One region of the Ruegeria sp. YTSA075 genome, then DNA from elsewhere that is predicted to be linked to it. Evidence: riboswitches for the same ligand, from Rfam matches in the RefSeq annotation. Region 1 holds a riboswitch; each other region holds the start of a gene.
What was found. A riboswitch is a leader RNA that binds a small molecule or an ion and turns the genes downstream of it on or off. The one in region 1 is predicted to bind cobalamin.
Positions count from the first base shown of each region.

Region 2: linked by a shared signal. The riboswitch ahead of AC2FGE_RS04345 (aromatic ring-hydroxylating oxygenase subunit alpha) and the one ahead of AC2FGE_RS15830 (energy-coupling factor ABC transporter permease) in region 1 are both predicted to bind cobalamin.
Region 3: linked by a shared signal. The riboswitch ahead of AC2FGE_RS05580 (DUF1636 family protein) and the one ahead of AC2FGE_RS15830 (energy-coupling factor ABC transporter permease) in region 1 are both predicted to bind cobalamin.
Region 4: linked by a shared signal. The riboswitch ahead of AC2FGE_RS11765 (DUF1636 family protein) and the one ahead of AC2FGE_RS15830 (energy-coupling factor ABC transporter permease) in region 1 are both predicted to bind cobalamin.

Region 1 is NZ_JBXWNG010000009.1:106,844-111,051, forward strand. It holds gene AC2FGE_RS15815 (ammonium transporter) at 1-64, shown strand, start outside; gene AC2FGE_RS15820 (amino acid aminotransferase) at 183-1,367, opposite strand; gene sseA (3-mercaptopyruvate sulfurtransferase) at 1,367-2,221, opposite strand; cobalamin riboswitch at 2,363-2,576, shown strand; gene AC2FGE_RS15830 (energy-coupling factor ABC transporter permease) at 2,632-3,309, shown strand; gene AC2FGE_RS15835 (CBU_0592 family membrane protein) at 3,325-3,594, opposite strand; gene AC2FGE_RS15840 (helix-turn-helix domain-containing protein) at 3,594-4,154, opposite strand.
Region 2 is NZ_JBXWNG010000002.1:249,199-253,406, forward strand. It holds gene AC2FGE_RS04335 (helix-turn-helix domain-containing protein) at 1-206, opposite strand, end outside; gene AC2FGE_RS04340 (aminotransferase) at 493-1,620, opposite strand; cobalamin riboswitch at 1,845-2,048, shown strand; gene AC2FGE_RS04345 (aromatic ring-hydroxylating oxygenase subunit alpha) at 2,161-3,384, shown strand; gene AC2FGE_RS04350 (FAD-binding oxidoreductase) at 3,390-4,208, shown strand, end outside.
Region 3 is NZ_JBXWNG010000002.1:530,434-534,641, reverse strand. It holds gene AC2FGE_RS05590 (ABC transporter substrate-binding protein) at 1-760, opposite strand, end outside; gene AC2FGE_RS05585 (ABC transporter ATP-binding protein) at 773-1,549, opposite strand; gene AC2FGE_RS05580 (DUF1636 family protein) at 1,546-1,902, opposite strand; cobalamin riboswitch at 2,001-2,217, opposite strand; gene AC2FGE_RS05575 (D-lyxose/D-mannose family sugar isomerase) at 2,276-2,941, opposite strand; gene AC2FGE_RS05570 (carbohydrate kinase family protein) at 2,961-3,887, opposite strand; gene AC2FGE_RS05565 (glucokinase) at 3,922-4,208, opposite strand, start outside.
Region 4 is NZ_JBXWNG010000005.1:156,257-160,464, forward strand. It holds gene AC2FGE_RS11740 (CoA-binding protein) at 1-141, opposite strand, end outside; gene AC2FGE_RS11745 (YHS domain-containing (seleno)protein) at 340-792, opposite strand; gene AC2FGE_RS11750 (hypothetical protein) at 898-1,212, opposite strand; gene rlmB (23S rRNA (guanosine(2251)-2'-O)-methyltransferase RlmB) at 1,193-1,966, opposite strand; tRNA gene AC2FGE_RS11760 (tRNA-Tyr) at 2,083-2,166, shown strand; cobalamin riboswitch at 2,404-2,609, shown strand; gene AC2FGE_RS11765 (DUF1636 family protein) at 2,693-3,067, shown strand; gene cobW (cobalamin biosynthesis protein CobW) at 3,071-4,126, shown strand; gene cobN (cobaltochelatase subunit CobN) at 4,132-4,208, shown strand, end outside.

The DNA of each region.
Region 1 (4,208 bases):
GATCAATGGTCTTGATATGGCAGAACTGGGTATGGAAGCTTATCCGGAGTTCTCCAAAGGCTAAGACCTGAGATAACCTCTCGAAGGCCGGGCGTTCTTGCCCGGCCTTTTCTTTTGCTCGACTCTGAAAACAAAAAAGCCGCACTGATCTGAGCGGCTTTTGTTTCGCTATGAAGTGCCGCTTAGACTCCAACGTCTACAATCGCCTTCGCCAGAATAGGCACTGTAGTCGCATTCAGACCGGCTATGTTCAGGCGGCTGTCGCCGACCATGTAGATCCCGTGGTCCGCACGCAGTTTCTCGACCAGTTCAGGTGCAGCACCCAGACGCGAGAACATACCGCGATGTTGGGCGACAAAACTGAACCGATCCGACCCGGTCAGACGCTGAAGCTCATCCGCCAGCTGCTGACGCAGACCCAGCATGGAGAGGCGAACCTCCTCCAGCTCAGCGGCCCAGTCGGCGCGCAAGGCGTCGTCGTTCAGGATGGTGGTCACGACCCGTGCGCCATGATCCGGCGGGAACGAATAGTTCTGGCGGTTCAGGAAGGCAAGCGTCGACTGGTTCAATGACGTCTGCGCCGCATCATCGCTGATCGCCATCAGTAGGCCGGTCCGCTCACGATAGACGCCGAAGTTCTTCGAACAAGACGCCGCGATCAGGCACTCTTTGACAGACGAGGCCACCAGACGGGCTGCCTGCGCGTCTTCCTCAAGACCGTCGCCAAAGCCCTGATAGGCGATGTCGATCATCGCAACCAAGCCTTGCGCATTGATTAGGTTCACGACCTCTTGCCATTGCACCATGTTCAGGTTCGCGCCGGTCGGATTGTGGCAGCAACCGTGCAGCAGAACCACGTCGCCCGCCTTGGCGGTTTTTAGGTCCTCGATCATACCGTCGAAATCGACGCCACGGGTTTCGCCATCGAAATAGCGATAAGCGACCGTCTCGATGCCCAGATAATTCAGGATCGACAGGTGGTTGGGCCATGTCGGGTTCGATACAAATACGCGCGCCTCAGGGTTGGCCATACGGATCATCTCGAACGCCTGACGGCAGGCACCTGTACCACCCGGAGTCGCAACGGCCGCAATATTGGCGCGCGGCACCGCATCGCCAAGGATCAAGCCGATCATCGCATCGGAATAAGCCGGATCACCGGCCAGACCGGTATAGGCTTTGCTCTCCTGCTCCTCCAGAATGCGCTTTTCGGCAGCTTTGACCGCACGCATTACCGGGGTAACACCTTCGGCATTCTTGTAGACGCCAACACCCAGATCGATCTTTTGATCGCGCGGGTCTTCGCGGTACATCTGCATCAGCGCCAGGATCTTGTCGGCTGGCTGCGGCTTAAGGTTTTCGAACATCAGGTCTCTCCAGTTGCGACGGGCAGGGTTGGGAAGGCACCCCATTCAGCCCAGGAGCCGTCATAAAGCGCGTGGTCTTTTTTACCCATGCGCTCAAGCGCAAGGCTAAGGATTGCCGCCGTCACACCCGATCCGCATGAGGTGATTGCAGGCTTGGACAAATCAACGCCTGCGGCTTCGAACACAGCGCGGCACTCTTCGGGTGATTTCATCGTCCCGTTCTTGTTCAACAGCGTTCCGAAGGGCACATTGCGTGAGCCGGGGATATGGCCCGAGCGCAAACCTTCGCGCGGCTCTTGTTCCGTTCCGGCAAAGCGGGCGGCGGAACGGGCATCGATGATCTCATGATCAGCCAGCTTGGCGGCGGCAGACACTTGTGTCACGTCGCGCACCAGATGGTTCTGAACCCGCACGGTCATATGACGATCCCGGATTACTGGGGGCAAATCCTCGATCTCGCGCCCTTCGGCCTGCCATTTTGGCAGACCGCCATCCAGCACGGCAATGTTGTCCTGCCCCATCAGGCGGAACATCCACCAGACGCGCGCAGCTGAGGACAGGCCAGAGCCATCATAGACAACCACCTGATGTCCATCCCCCACGCCCATCGAGCGCAGGCGTGACATGAACTTCTCGACCGGAGGCATCATATGCGGCAGGTCCGAGCGATGATCGGCAATATCGTCGATATCAAAGAACCGCGCGCCCGAGATATGACCTGCATCATATTCGGCTTTGGCATCGCGCCCATGCTGCGGCAGGTACCACGACCCATCCAGCACCCGCAGATCGGGGTCCTTGATATGGGCGGCAAGCCAGTCGGTGGAAACCAGGGTTTTCGGATCGTCTTGCATCAAAGCCTCCCCTAAGCGAGTCTGAGTTTCCCTATATCCGAGCGGCCAAACGTGCAAGCCATGCCAAGGCCTGCACTCCTGGGAACTGGCAATTTTTTCCAAACATACGCGTTTGCCTGCTTGACAGGTGGCACCCGGTGCCAGACACCTGCCTGACATGGTTTCCGAAGGGGAATTTCCCCCGAGGAATGAAAAGGGAATCCGGTGCGACAATACCTGTCAATTCCGGAGCTGCCCCCGCAACTGTAGGCGGAGTTTCACCCCATCATGGCCACTGACCGAAGCAATCGGTTGGGAAGGCCGGGATCGAAGCCAATCCGCAAGTCAGGAGACCTGCCATGTGCAAACCGGGTGAAAGCCCAATTTTGAAACCTTTCTGCCGTCGGGTGTGACGGGAAGGAGACCAAACTATGCATATCGAACCGGGCGTCGTAAATGGCGCCAAACTTGTCCTGAGCTACGCGACCGCAACCGGCGCGGGGCTCTATACCGCTAAACTGGCATGGGACAGTCTGAAAAGCAGCGGCCTTGCCAGCCTCGCCATTCGCTCAGCCCTGACCACGGGGCTGGTTTTTACCTTCTTTGAAGTATTGCCACACTTCCCGGTCGGAGTGTCAGAAGTACACTTCATTCTGGGATCGACCCTGTTTTTGTTGTTCGGTGCAGCCCCTGCCGCCATCGGCTTGATTGCGGGCCTGTTCATTCAGGGATTTTTCCTGGCGCCTTTCGACCTGCCTCAGTTCGGGATGAACATGACAACACTGCTGGTGCCGCTTTTTGCGCTGCAGGCCTTGGCCAATCGCATCATCGCACCGAATACGGCCTACATTGATCTGAAGTATTCTCAGGCGCTTGCGCTGTCGACGGCCTATCAGGGCGGTGTCGTCATCTGGGTGGCGTTCTGGGCCTTCTATGGCCAAGGATTTGGTGCAGAAAACCTCACCGCCGTCGTCAGCTTTGGCGCTGCGTACATGCTGGTTATCCTGGTTGAACCGCTGGCTGATCTGGCCGTTTTGGCCGCGGCAAAATCCATGCGGGATTTTGGCCGGATTGGCCTGTTTACACCACGCCTTCACAACGCTGCATAACCCTGTTGCGCCGCGCTACCCTGCGCGGCGCAACCTGAAATGCTGAATGATACCGATCACGCTAATGACAATCCAGAAGCCTTCAATCAGCATCGACGCCAGATTGAAGTTCTGAAGCAGCGAATAGACAATCAAAACGGACCCCAGCAGATTTACGACGGGAAAGGCCAGATCTTCGGAATTCATGTATCGCATCTGCGTGGCGAAATAGGCAGCAACCACGATCAGGGCCCCGAAAGAGCCGATGGCATCCACAATTGTCAGGCTGTTGAAAAACTCGCTCATCAATGAACCTTGCCGTTATCTGGAACATCTGGCTGTTGCGCATAGTGATGCATGTTCAAAAACGCCGCCCCTTCAGCGCCCGCTCGATAGCCATGCGGGAGATCCGCTGCAAATCGCAGCCCCTGACCCGATTGCAAGGGCACCCAAGCCTCACCTTTCAGAATGTCCAGCGTGCCGCTGAGCACAAAGACCTCCTCGGTCACACCAGCGGCATGGGCGGGGGACTCATGGCTTTGGTTGGGGGCGAGCTGGACGTGAAACGTCTCTGCCCCCAATGCTGGATCAAAGGGAAAGACAATCTTAACCTCGATACTGCCGGGAAAGGTGACGGTCTTAAAAACCGAAGGATCACCATTCACGGTGTCGATCAACGCGCTGAGCGGCAGTTGAAACCCTTTGGCAATCTTCCACAGCGTGGCGATCGTCGGGCTTGATTCGCCCCGTTCGATCTGACCTAGCATCGCTTTGCTGACGCCTGTCATCTCAGCGACTTTCGACAGGCTCAACCCCGAAGCGGCCCTCACATCCCTTAGCTTTAGTGTTATGTCGTCCGGAGCCATGCCATTGTCTTTCGAATCTTCTTGTGCGTTATAGCGCACATATGGTACGTGCGC
Region 2 (4,208 bases), on a different contig from region 1:
AGCTTTGGCTTGGGCGCTTCATCCGCTTCGCTGGTCAAGGCCCGGACATAGAGCCAGAACAAAAAGGGGCTTGCGAAATCGAACAGAACCACAAGCACGCTGACGCGCATCACAAGATTGAACTCGTCCTCACTTCCCGACGCGTCGGCGATCAAAGCGCCAAGAGAGGACAGGCCTTGTATAAGAAACAGAGCGGCCAGTGGCATGAACACACCGGTATCGCGCTTTCGCAAAAACAGCAGATTAGCACAAAACAAGCATAGCCCAATAAAGGCGGTATCAACGAATTGGGTAGCGGATTCCAATATTATTTACTCTCTGAAAATCGACCACGGGTGGTCTCGCGCTGCAGCCTCTTCATGCCCTCTACAGCATGTGATCTGACATCTAACAATTTCATGGGGTTTGTCGTCTCTTTTGATCGGACAGGACGTTTGAGGGGGTGTTAACAGGTTTCAAATCTGCATTTTTTGTGCGCGGACCTTTGGTTAGCTATGACTTGGCGTGGCGCGCCAGAAACTCCGAGAACCGGGCCAGACCGACTTTAAGATCCTCTGTCGGGTTGGAGTAGCCAAGCCGCAGCCAGCCCTCCATGTCCATCGCACTGCCCGGCGTCAGCATCACACCTTCTTCTTGCAAAAGCGTCACGCATAGATCGCGCGAGGACATTGGCAGATCGTATTTCAGCAAGGCCGTAGTGCCGGATTTTGGCGGCACCCAGCTGAGCAGCGGCTCGTTCGTGATCCAATCCTGAACGATCCGCAGGTTTTCGCGGGTGATCCGGTGCGCACGCGCCAGTATCTTGTCGCGGTGTTCCAGCGCCATAGCGGCTAGCATTTCGTCGATCTTGCCGACCGAGATGGTATTGTAGTCCCGGTGGATCATCACATCATGCATCAACTCTTTGGGTCCCGCGATCCAGCCAACCCGCAACCCAGCAAGTGAATAGGCCTTGGACATGCCCGCCGTGCTGATCCCTTTTTCGTACAGGTCCGCGACCGCGGCGGTGAAGCCGTTGCCTGTCTGATCCGTTCCGCGATAGACCTCGTCACAAAGCAGCCAGGCATCGACACCACGCGCGATCTCTACAATCTGTTCCAACATCGTACGATCCATCAGCGCGCCGGTTGGGTTGTTTGGATTGTTGATCGCAATCAGGCGCGTATCGGGTCGCACCATCGCTCGCAACTCATCCAGATCGGGCAAAAAGGCGTTTTCGGGCCGCAGATGCAGCAGTTCAATATCTGCACCGATGCTTTCGGGGATGGAATAGTGTTGTTGATAGGTCGGGATTACAGAGATCACGTGATCACCACGCGACACCAGTGTCTGATGCACCAGAGAGTTCGCGCCAATGGTCCCATGTGTTGTCAGGATATTGTCGCGGCCCTGATTGTCATACAGGCCACAGATCGCGTCGCGCAGACGCTCTGACCCTTCAATTGCGCCATAGGTCATCTTCATGGATGACAGATCGTTCAGAATGCTGTTGTGCTGGCCAGCCATGTCGAACAGTTCGCCCAGCGTGATGGACTGAACGCAGGTCTCAGCCAAATTGAGCTCACAGGTTGTTTCGAACTCATTCATCCACATCTCAACGCCAAAGGGTCTGATTTCCATTGGGGCTCTCCTACTCTCAGCATTTGGGGCTTTGGCACGTCACTGACGGCACAGGCCATGAAGATCCCTTATAACCTCAAACCAACCAAGCGGAAGAAGGCAGGTTTTGTGCCTGAGATGTATGGTAGAAATTTACTCCGCGAACGCTGGTTCGACCCGAACATCAAGATGTCTGTTTTGAAACTGAAAATGTCGCATGTCTCTCAGCATATGAACGGCACGACTTTATCCTGCGCATGTGAGGTGCCGCTGTTTGAGTCTCAGGCAGCGGAGAATTGGGAAGCCGGTGAAATTCCGGCGCTGCCCCCGCAACGGTAAGGAAGGTCAGGTTCGACAATCAACCACTGGGACGAGGATCCCGGGAAGGTGTCGTAGCCGGGCGCAAGCCCCTTTCAAGTCCGGAAACCAGCCTCGCAGATATGTCAAACCGCGGGTGGCGGTGGGGGCACATGTTTCGGACGTGTTCCTCGCGCGCTTCCGGACGGTTCCTCCTTGTCATCTGCCCAAGCAATGCCGCGGGGCGCGGCAGGAGAGCCAGAAATGAACAGCATTCAAAGCCTGTTGGCACGTCGCATCCCCGGCCACGCGCTCGAGCAGGCCTTTTACACCGATCCTCAGGTTTTTCAGGCCGATCTTGAAGCCATCCACTATCGCGACTGGCTGTTTGCCATTCCGGCTTGTGAACTGGCGAAAGCAGGGGATTATGTTACCTATACCGTGGGTGCCTATCGCGTGATCATTGTACGTGGTGCAGACAACCACGTAAGGGCGTTTCACAACACCTGCCGCCATCGTGGTTCGATCATCTGCAAGGCTGCAAAAGGCAATGCACCCAAACTGGTGTGCCCCTACCACCAATGGACCTATGAGCTTGATGGCTCATTGCTGTGGGCGCGTGATATGGGGTCGGATTTCGATCCCAAACAGCACGGTCTGATGACAGTGCATTGCCGTGAGCTTGCCGGGTTGGTTTACATCTGTCTGGCTGATAACCCCCCAGATTTCGACATGTTCGCCAATACCGCACGCCCCTATCTTGAGCCGCATGATTTGGGCAACGCCAAAGTGGCTTTTGAAAGTTCAATCATTGAGAACGGCAACTGGAAGCTGGTTTGGGAGAATAACCGCGAGTGTTACCACTGCGGTGGCAACCATCCCGCGCTGTGCCGCACCTTCCCTGATGATCCTGCAGTCACTGGAATCGAAGGGGGTGAGACGCCGCTACACATGCAAGCCCATTTTGACAGATGCGAAGCCGCCGGGATGCCCTCGCAATTCCACCTGCATGAAGGCGGGCAATTCCGTATGGCTCGGATGCCTCTGAAGGAAGGGGCGCAAAGCTATACAATGGATGGGAAATCCGCTGTGCGGCGCTGGCTGGGCCGATCGCCCTTTGCGGATGCAGGTGCATTGTTGAAATTCCACTATCCAACCACCTGGAACCACTTTCTGGCTGATCATTCCATCGTGTTCCGGGTCACACCAATCAGCCCGACTGAGACCGAGGTCACAACCAAATGGCTGGTTCACAAGGATGCCGTCGAAGGGATCGATTACGATCTGAAACGTCTGACCGAGGTCTGGATTGCCACCAATGACGAAGACCGTCAGGTGGTCGAGGATAATCAACTGGGTATCAACAGCCCGGCCTATGTGCCTGGCCCGTATTCGCCGACGCAGGAATCTGGTGTGCTGCAATTCGTGGATTGGTATTGCAACACGCTGGTTGGTCGCTTGGCCCCCGAAACAGTGGCGGCGGAGTAGCGGTGATGAAAGATCTCAACACTGTTGTGAGTATCTGGCAGGATGCCGAAACACTGGAATGTGTGTCAGTCGTCCCCGAGATGGTAAATACGGCCAGTTTCACTTTTCGCGCCCCGTCTGGGTCGATGTTTGCGTACCACCCCGGACAGTTCCTGACTTTGGAAATCCCGGCTCCAGGACAACCGGGTGGGGTTGTGCATCGCACCTACACGATCTCTTCTTCTCCCTCGCGGCCACGGTCGATCACGATCACCGCCAAGGCCCAGCCAGACAGCATCGGCACGCGCTGGATGTTGGACAACCTACAACCCGGCATGCGGATCAAAGCCATCGGGCCTGCCGGGCTGTTTTCGAATGTTCAAAGCACGGCAGGCAAATACCTGTTCATCTCTGCCGGGTCCGGCATCACGCCGATGATGTCGATGACCACCTGCATGTGGGATGAGGGGCGTGATCTGGATATTGTCTTTATCAATTGCGCCAAGCGACCGTCCGAGATCATCTTTCGTCAGCGGCTGGAACACATGGCCAGCCGGACCCCGGGACTGGATTTGAAATTTGTCGTTGAAGAAGCAGATCGTTATCGTCCGTGGACGGGGTATCAGGGGCAGTTCAACCAGTTGATGCTGGGCCTGATGGCGCCTGACTATCTCGAGCGTGAGGTCTATTGCTGCGGCCCGGAACCTTTTATGCAGGCGGTTCGCGAGGCACTGGTCGGGCTGGGTTATGACATGGACAACTACCATCAGGAAAGCTTTGGCGCGCCGATTGAATCCGAGGCCGATCAGCCAGAACTGGACGATGTGGTCCCTGATGATGACAGT
Region 3 (4,208 bases), on a different contig from region 1:
GCAGCACCAGGAATTCCGGGTTCGACGCGGCAACCGCCTCCCACGAGGTACGGCCCCAGCTGGTCTCCATGTCATGGGTGACGTTTTCGCCGCCAGCCGCTGCGATCATCGCATCGGGGATGGCGAATTTGCCAGCGGTGAAGGGCGCATCCGCTGGACCGTCCAGCAGGAAGACACGGGGTTTGGCCAGATCGGCGGTTTTGGCTTCGATGGCAGCCAGCTGTTCTTTCCAGCCTGCAACCAGTACCTCGGCCTTCTCCTCGACATGCATGACCTGACCCAGACGCAGCACATCGTTGAACAGCAGGTCCATGCTGGCCTCAGGGCGGTCTTTGTCCAGATGCACGCAGCTTTCGGTCAGGATCATGGTCTTGATGCCGAACGGGGCCAGGGTGTCCGGCGTCACGTCGCCGCCGGGCTTCATGCCGTAGTACCAGCCCGCGAAGAACAGGTCGGGTTCGGCCGCGACCAGGTTTTCGACGGTTGGGTATTTTGGTGCGAGCTCGGGGATGTCGCCGCGCAGCTTGTCGAAATCTGGGCTGGTCTTGTACCAGCCGGTGATTCCGGTCAAACCAACGATCCGGTCTTGTAGGCCAAGCGCAAAGGCCATGTCGGTCATGTTCATATCATGCACCACCAGCCGTTCGGGCATGGTTTCGAACACCAGCGGTTCGCCGCAATTGTCCACGGTTACCTCATGGGCTGCCGCGCTGCTGGCCAAGCCGGTGATCATCAAAGCTGACCAAAGTTTTTGTTTCATCAATCTCTCCTGTTAAGATGAAAGCGTTCGTTTTCGGATATCCAGCGCCGGGATCATGCGCCCTTCGTGCTGGAAGCACAGGTAGTCAACACCAAAAGTGTCGCGCACATGATCCGGCGTTAGTATCTGGTCGACTGGCCCAAAGCCCGTCATGCGTGTGGATTTCATCAGCGCGACATGGCTGGCGAATTCCGGGATCATGACAAGGTCGTGTACGATCATCACCACCGTCACGCCCAGTTCGGCAACCAGCGACAGCATGTGCCCCTTGGCATCGGGGTCCAGATGATTGGTGGGCTCGTCCAGAAACAACAGCGAGGGGTTCTGAGCCAATGCACGCGCGATATGGGCGCGTTGGCGTTCGCCGCCCGAGAGCCGCTGCATCGGCTTATCCGCCAGATGGGTCAGCTCGGTTGTGCGCAGAACGCACGCAAGATCCATCTTGTGGTCTTTCGCCGAGCGGTCGCTTTGAATGGGAATCTGACCCAGCGCAACGTAGTCGCGCAGCTTTAGGCGGCCATCGGGCAGTTCCTGCTGACCAACAACCGCAATGGTCCGGGCGCGTTCTTGCGCAGACAGGCTGCGCAGGCTTTGACCGTTGATCCGCACGTCCCCCAGCGCCAGACGCTCGACCCCGCAGATCAGGTTCAGCAGCGTTGTTTTGCCGGCACCGTTCGGACCGGCAATGGCAAGTATGGCCCCTTCTTCCAAAGAGAATGAGACGTCTTGTAGCAACACATCGCCATTCAGGGCGTAGTATTCCAGATTCTCCGCGACCAGAAAGCTCATGCCTTACCCGCCTTTGGAAGACGGGGCAGACGTGCCAGAGTTTTGAACAGCAAGGCGGGGGGGCGATCCGTTGCGCTGGTCCAGCCGCTCTCGCTGTCGCGGTACTGATGGGCGAAGGTGGCGATCGCATCCAGATCGGCAGTGCTTTGAATATCGCCAAACAGGTATTGGGCTTTGCCTTCGGCTTGCAGACCTATGGCCATGGGACGTTCGCATCCTGCCATACATGGGATCAGTCGCGTAGCGAACCCGTCGGGCAGCGACGCGTCCAGCAGACTTTGGGCGGCGCTGGCTTCGATCTCACCCTGGCAGGTCGAGCAGATCAGCACAAAGTGGTCAGGTGTTTTGTCCACGGCTATCCTCAACGCGCAAAATGCCCGCATAGAAAGTACCGGTCCTGTAAGGGCGCAAATCTGCCATCAATCCTCCTTCCAGGACGCCCCGTCCCGGGTTGGTTTCACAGGTGATGGCAGGTCTCCTGACTTGCGGGTCGTTGCTTGGCCAACCTTCCCGGCCTTTTCGGGCCAGTGGTGATTTGGCGTTGCTCACCGCTTACAGTTGCGGGGGCAGTCACGGATTTGGCCTGACCCGGGTGTCCCGGGGCCGCACCGTATTCCCATTTTCATCCCGCAATCAAAGTAGCGGGAACCATCACAGGCCAGCTATTCTGGAGAAGGCAAGCTTGTCAAGCAATCGCTGAGAGGCTCGTGTCAGATACGGGGTGGATCAGTAATCCGCAACCAGCAGGAATTCGGCCTCGGTATCTTCTTCGATCGTGGCAAAGCGCGGGATGGGTTGTTCGAAGACGTTATCGGTGCGGTCGTCGTTTACGGTTGAGACCTCGCCGATTAGGCAATCCCCGCGCTCGGCCCAGAAGGCGTGCCAGATACCGGGCATCAATGTTACGCTTTCGCCGGGTTTCAGGCGCAGCAACTCACCAGGAGTGATGGTGATGTCGCATCCATCACTGGGAACCACAACTGGTGTGTCGCGGTCGACGCTGCCGTCGGGGTCCGAGGCATAGATCTCCATCACCAGATCGCCGCCGCCCCGGTTGATGATATCTTCGGCTTTGACGATGTGGCGATGCATTGGCGACAGCTGCTTGTCGCGCGAGATCAGTAGTTTCTCGGCATAGAGCATCCCGCGGCCCTGGCTCAGATCATTCTCATCCCCATTGCGCAGGGTGAACAGGAACAGGCCAAGCTCATCAAATTTGCCTTGCCCGTAATCGGTGATGTCCCATCCCAGCCCCCGGGCGCGGATCGTGTCGGCCTTGGCGCTGCGCATCTGATCCGGGGACCAGTCGGCAAATGGGGGCAGGATGAACCCGAAAGACTGGATAAAGGCCTGTGCTTCGGTCTTGATGCGGTTGATGTCGGAACGTTTCATGTGACTTCCCTTTTGGGGACTAAAGCTCATGCGCCCAGGGTGGGTTGGCCCCGGCACGCGACACGGTGACTGCTGCAACATCTGCACCCAACGCTAGAGCGGCGCGCAGGCACTCTGTTGTCAGATCGCGTAGCGCGGGTTCGGTCAGATGCCCAGAACGGTGAAGTTCGGCCAGTACACCAGCGTTGAACGTATCACCCGCCCCCACCGTATCGACAACCTGAACCGCTTTAACCGGTATCGTGGTTTCCGAGCCATCGCGTAGATAGCCCGAGGCTCCTTGGCTCCCACGTGTAACAATCACAACCGAGGGCCCGGCTTGCAGCAACAAAGGCACCTTTTCGGCATGGGTTTCGGGCCCCGGAATGATCCAGTCCAGATCCTCATCCGAGACTTTGAGGATATCAGTCTGCGCAATCATGGCATTCAAACGGGTGCGGTATCTGGTCTGATCCTGAATAAATCCCGGTCGGATGTTGGGGTCCAGCATTACGGCCCGATCCGCCCCGTGATGGCTCAGCAGGGCAGCATAAGCATCGGCGCAGGGTTCGCAGGCAAGACTGATACCGCCTAGATACAGGGTCGAGATCGCAGGCAATTGGTCGGGCATATCCTCAGGCCGAAGCATGCGCCCGGCAGTATTTTCGTCAACAAAGTTGTACGACGCGTGTCCATCGACCAGTTTCACAAACGCCAACGTGGTGGGGCGGTCGCTGGTGATCACATGGGATGTATCCACATGGCTCGCTTTCAGCGTTTCTGCCAATTGTTCACCAAACATATCGGACGACAAGCCGGTCAGCATGCCAACAGGCGCGCCCAATCTCCCCAACGCGATCGCCGTGTTGAAAATTGCACCTCCAGAATGGGGTACATACCCTTGGGCACCCGAGACTGTAGGCTCGGTGATCATATCGATCAGCGCTTCTCCGCAGCACAGGATCATCCCGCGTTCCTTCATTGAGAATTGTCAGGCGGTTCTACCGCATGAGGGCATTTTTGCAGAAGTTGTTAGCGCCAACAATGCCAAATTCGACCTGTTCGGAGACATAGAGATCCATTCCGCGCCGCAGCTCGCTGAACCGGCCACCATTGTTGAAGGCATCCAGAAAACTGTCTCCGAACAGCCAACGGTTTTTTTCCGCCACGCCGCCGACCAAAAAGACGCCGCCAATCGGCATCAATGTGACGGCCATATCCCCTAGTAGAGCGCCCAGATGCGTTGTGAACAGCGCTGCGGTTTGGACTGCGTGCGGATCAGTACCGG
Region 4 (4,208 bases), on a different contig from region 1:
GATCACGGTATATCCCTTCAAGGAAAGATACCGCGCCACATAATAGCTGGGCCGCACCGGGTTCATCGACACCCCAACTACCGCGATGGTTTTGGTGCGTTGCAGGATGGTTTTCAGATGCGCGTCAGAGTAGTTTGCCATGGTTGCATCCTAATCATAGCCGCAAAAAAGAAAAAAGCGCCCAAGAAGCCTTGGGCGCCAGTTGTTGGAACGAGGGACAGTGAAATGACCCGCGGCAGTTCCGTTCCGCGGTCACTGTGACATTTAGGCATGATCTGGTAAAAAAAAAGACCATGCGCTCATTTTTGTGATGACTTTTCACAAAATACGGACAATCGGCTAGTCTTCGTACAGAATGACGGGCCAATTTTCCTCGGCCAGATGAATATTCGCCGCTCTGTCCTGTTCCCACATCCGTTCAACTGCTGGGGAATGAGTGAGATACAAACGCCCATCCACGACCTGCCATGCCATGGGGTCAGTGCTTTTTAGAACCCCATTTGCCATCGCATAGGAACAATAGCCCCCGAACTGAGGTGCAAAGGCGCGCGGGTTACTTTCAAACCGCTCGCGATTTTCCTGTGACGCAAAATGCCACTGGGCCCCTTTCCACATGACAGCAATGCTCGGCTCACCCCGAACCGGTGCAGCACTGTCGAAATAGGACACCGGATCATACCCCGCCATCGCGGCCCCTTCGGTCGCATAATAGACAGGCTTGTCCTGCGCCCAAGCGACGGGCGCAAGGGCGATGGCTGTCAGTATACCGAATAGGAAACGGCGGTTTTGCATCTGGGTCCCGTGACAAAGAATCGAGCGACTAAGATGCAACTTTTGGGCGGCTGTGAAACCCCAGTTGACGTGGATGTGAACATCCTTGCGAGTGCGGAGCAGCCCTTAGTCAAAGATGTCTTCTATGACATCCCAGGCCTCATCCAGAACACGATAAAGCGTGCTCTTTTTCTTCTTCTTTTTTCGCGATTTCGGAGACGCCGCATGACTTATCGCGACCTGGTCAGGCCTTGATTTCTGAACCTTGTGCTTCGGCAGTTTCTTAAGATCGTGCAGCGGTGCGCCGCAGTTGGAACAACTCAGCTCATGCCGGTTCTGTCCTGTCAGAACCAGGGCAGCCCGTGTACCGCAGTAGCAGCAGGTGGCGATTTTGGACGGTCCGGAAATAGTACTCTCCTCGCTAATGGTGCCGAGAGGCATATAGGGCGATTGCAGCAGCATTTGAGACGTTCAGTGATCCAAATCCCCCCGATGCGTCAATTTTCACCAATTGGTCGACGGTTTCCTTGGTTTTTTGCCGCAATCCTGGCCCTTCAGCACCCAATACCAGTGCCACAGGTCGATCCCTTTGATCCCCAAGGGCAATTTCAATAGTTTCATCCGCTTCGCCATCCAGACCGAGCACCAGAAACCCCATCGACTGAAGCTCGGTTATGGCATCGGCCAGATTGCGCACCCTCAGATAAGGCTGGCGTTCCAATGCGCCGCTGGCGGTTTTTGCCAGTGCCCCGGTTTCAGGGGCAGAATGATGCCGGGTTCCGATCACCGCGCTTGCACCCAGCACTTCGGCTGACCGCAGAATCGCACCTACGTTATGCGGGTCCGTTACACGGTCCAGCAGGATCACGCGGGGGTGTTCCCGTCCGATGCAGTTCTCGGCCAAACCGCCCCACTCCAGGGGCTTAACTTCAAGTGCCGCGCCCTGATGCACAGAACCCGCGTCAATTGGGGCATTGAATTTGCGCGGGTCAACCATCTCGGCCTCAATCCCCGCAAATTCAATGGCTTCAACCAGTTTGTCCTGCGCATTTCGCGTTACAATCAGGCGCAGTTTTTGGCGTTTGGGGTTCATCAAGGCGTCGCGCACGGCGTGCAAACCAAACAGCCAAACCGTCTCGGCGGCCGCCGCTTTTCGCGCCTGTTCCTTTTCGACAACCCACTTGGGTTTTTTCATTCTGAGGGCCTCCGGGCCGTGAATTCGCTTTCCTGCGTCAAAGCCGTATTTTCCTGTTGACGCTCCTTTGGTGCGCTAGTAATCACGCCTCCACGTCAGGTGCAACGCCTGACAGTGGGCGACAGGCCGCAAGGTGTGGCAGGGGACTGTAACTCCCTCGCGGAGACGCACGCCTGGTTCGATTCCAGGGTCGCCCACCACTCTCACAAAGCTTCCAGATACCAGAGCAAAACGCACCCGCCAATGGCCCGTGTCTGCTGTTATGAATGGCAGTCTAGTTATTCGTCAAACATTTGGTTCAGTGAAGTGATCGCTGTCAAACCTTTCGAAAGCCGCAGGCTAAGCCCTGACATGCCGCCCAACGACCGCCACAGGTCGTTTTTCTGCACCCGGCGTTGCGGTTGTCGGCGACACGCTTGACAAGCACCGTATCAGTGCCGCATGTCCGATCCGTTGGTGTCCTCGTAAGAGGATGAAAAGGGAATGCGTCAACGGGTTTACCGCCAAACGCAGCCGCCCCCGCGACCGTGACCGGAGAGGGTGCCCAAAGCCACTGGCCAAAGGCTGGGAAGGCGGGACATCCGACAGGGTATACACCCTGACATCCGCAAGCCGGGAGACCTGCCAGCGCCCGAAGATGAAACCGGACGGGGTGTTCCGGTGTGGGGCTTGGATCGGCCCACATGAAACCCCGTCCCCCAGATTTGACTAAGGGGGATGAGAGAGATGAATAAAGCCGCACCAGTTGAACTGCTGGTCTGCACGACATGCCGCCGTGGCCTGGCGATCGAAGACGACACCCAGCGCCCTGGTGCCTTGCTGCACAAGGCGCTGGAACAGGCCGGCGTGCCAGACGGGATCGACCTAAAGCCTGTGGAATGCCTGTCAAATTGCGATCAGGGCTGTTCCATCGTGCTGCGTGGGGGACCCGCGCGTTGGACTTTTGTCTACGAAAACCTCAACGAAACCGACCATGTCGAAACGATCATTGAAGGTGTGACCAAGTATTTGGCCACTGACGATGGTTTGGTCAAATGGCGCGAACGTCCTGAACATTTCCGCAAAAACTGTGCGGCCCGTATTCCCCCGATTGGAGCTTGACCCATGTCTACTCTCGAAAAACTTCCCGTCACTGTCATCACCGGCTTTCTGGGCTCGGGCAAAACCACGCTGGTCAAGCATCTGATGCAGAACCCGCAGGGCAAACGCCTGGCCGTTGTGGTCAATGAATTCGGTGATGTCGGTGTCGATGGCGATATCCTGAAATCCTGCGCCATCCCGGATTGCCCGGCAGAGAACATCATGGAGCTGGCGAACGGCTGCATCTGCTGCACCGTGGCTGACGATTTTATCCCGACCATCGAGGCGCTGATGGCGCTAGAGCCGCGCCCTGAACATATTCTGATCGAAACCAGCGGTCTGGCCCTGCCCAAACCACTGCTGAAAGCGTTTGATTGGCCAGATATCCGGTCTAAAATCACGGTGGATGGCGTAATCGCTCTAGCGGATGCCGAGGCTGTCGCCGCTGGTCGCTTTGCGCCGAATGTCGAGGCCGTGGATGCCCAGCGCTTGGCGGATGACTCGATTGACCATGAAACCCCGCTGTCAGAAGTATTCGAGGATCAGATATCCTGCGCCGATATAATCCTGCTGACCAAACCGGATCTGGCCGGTCCCGAAGGCGTGGCAAAGGCCAAAGCAATCATCGCCGCCGAAGCGCCGCGCCCGCTGCCTGTGGTCGAAGTCGCCGAAGGTGTCGTGGATGTGCGCGTTGTGCTGGGCCTGGAGGCCGCTGCCGAGGATGACATGGATGCGCGACCCTCGCATCACGACGGCCATCATGACCACGAACATGACGATTTCGAAAGCATCATTGTCGAGTTGCCCGAACAGTCTGATCCACTTGATCTGGTCACCAAGATCGAACGTCTGGCGACAGAGTTGAACATCCTGCGCGTCAAAGGCTATGCCGCTGTTCTGGGCAAACCCATGCGCCTGCTGGTGCAAGCCGTCGGCGCGCGTGTTCGCCATCAATATGACCGTCCGTGGGAACCCGGCGAAGACCGCCGCTCGCGCATGGTGGTTATTGCCGAGCATGATGACATCAAAGAGGCCGCGATCCGCGATGTTCTTGTGGGCGTGACCGAGGCTGCCGAGTAAGCCACATGCACGTTGTCTTCCGCGAAAGCCACGGGTTAGAGGAATCCGAGACCCCATTCGATCTGGGCCAAAGCCAGGCCGA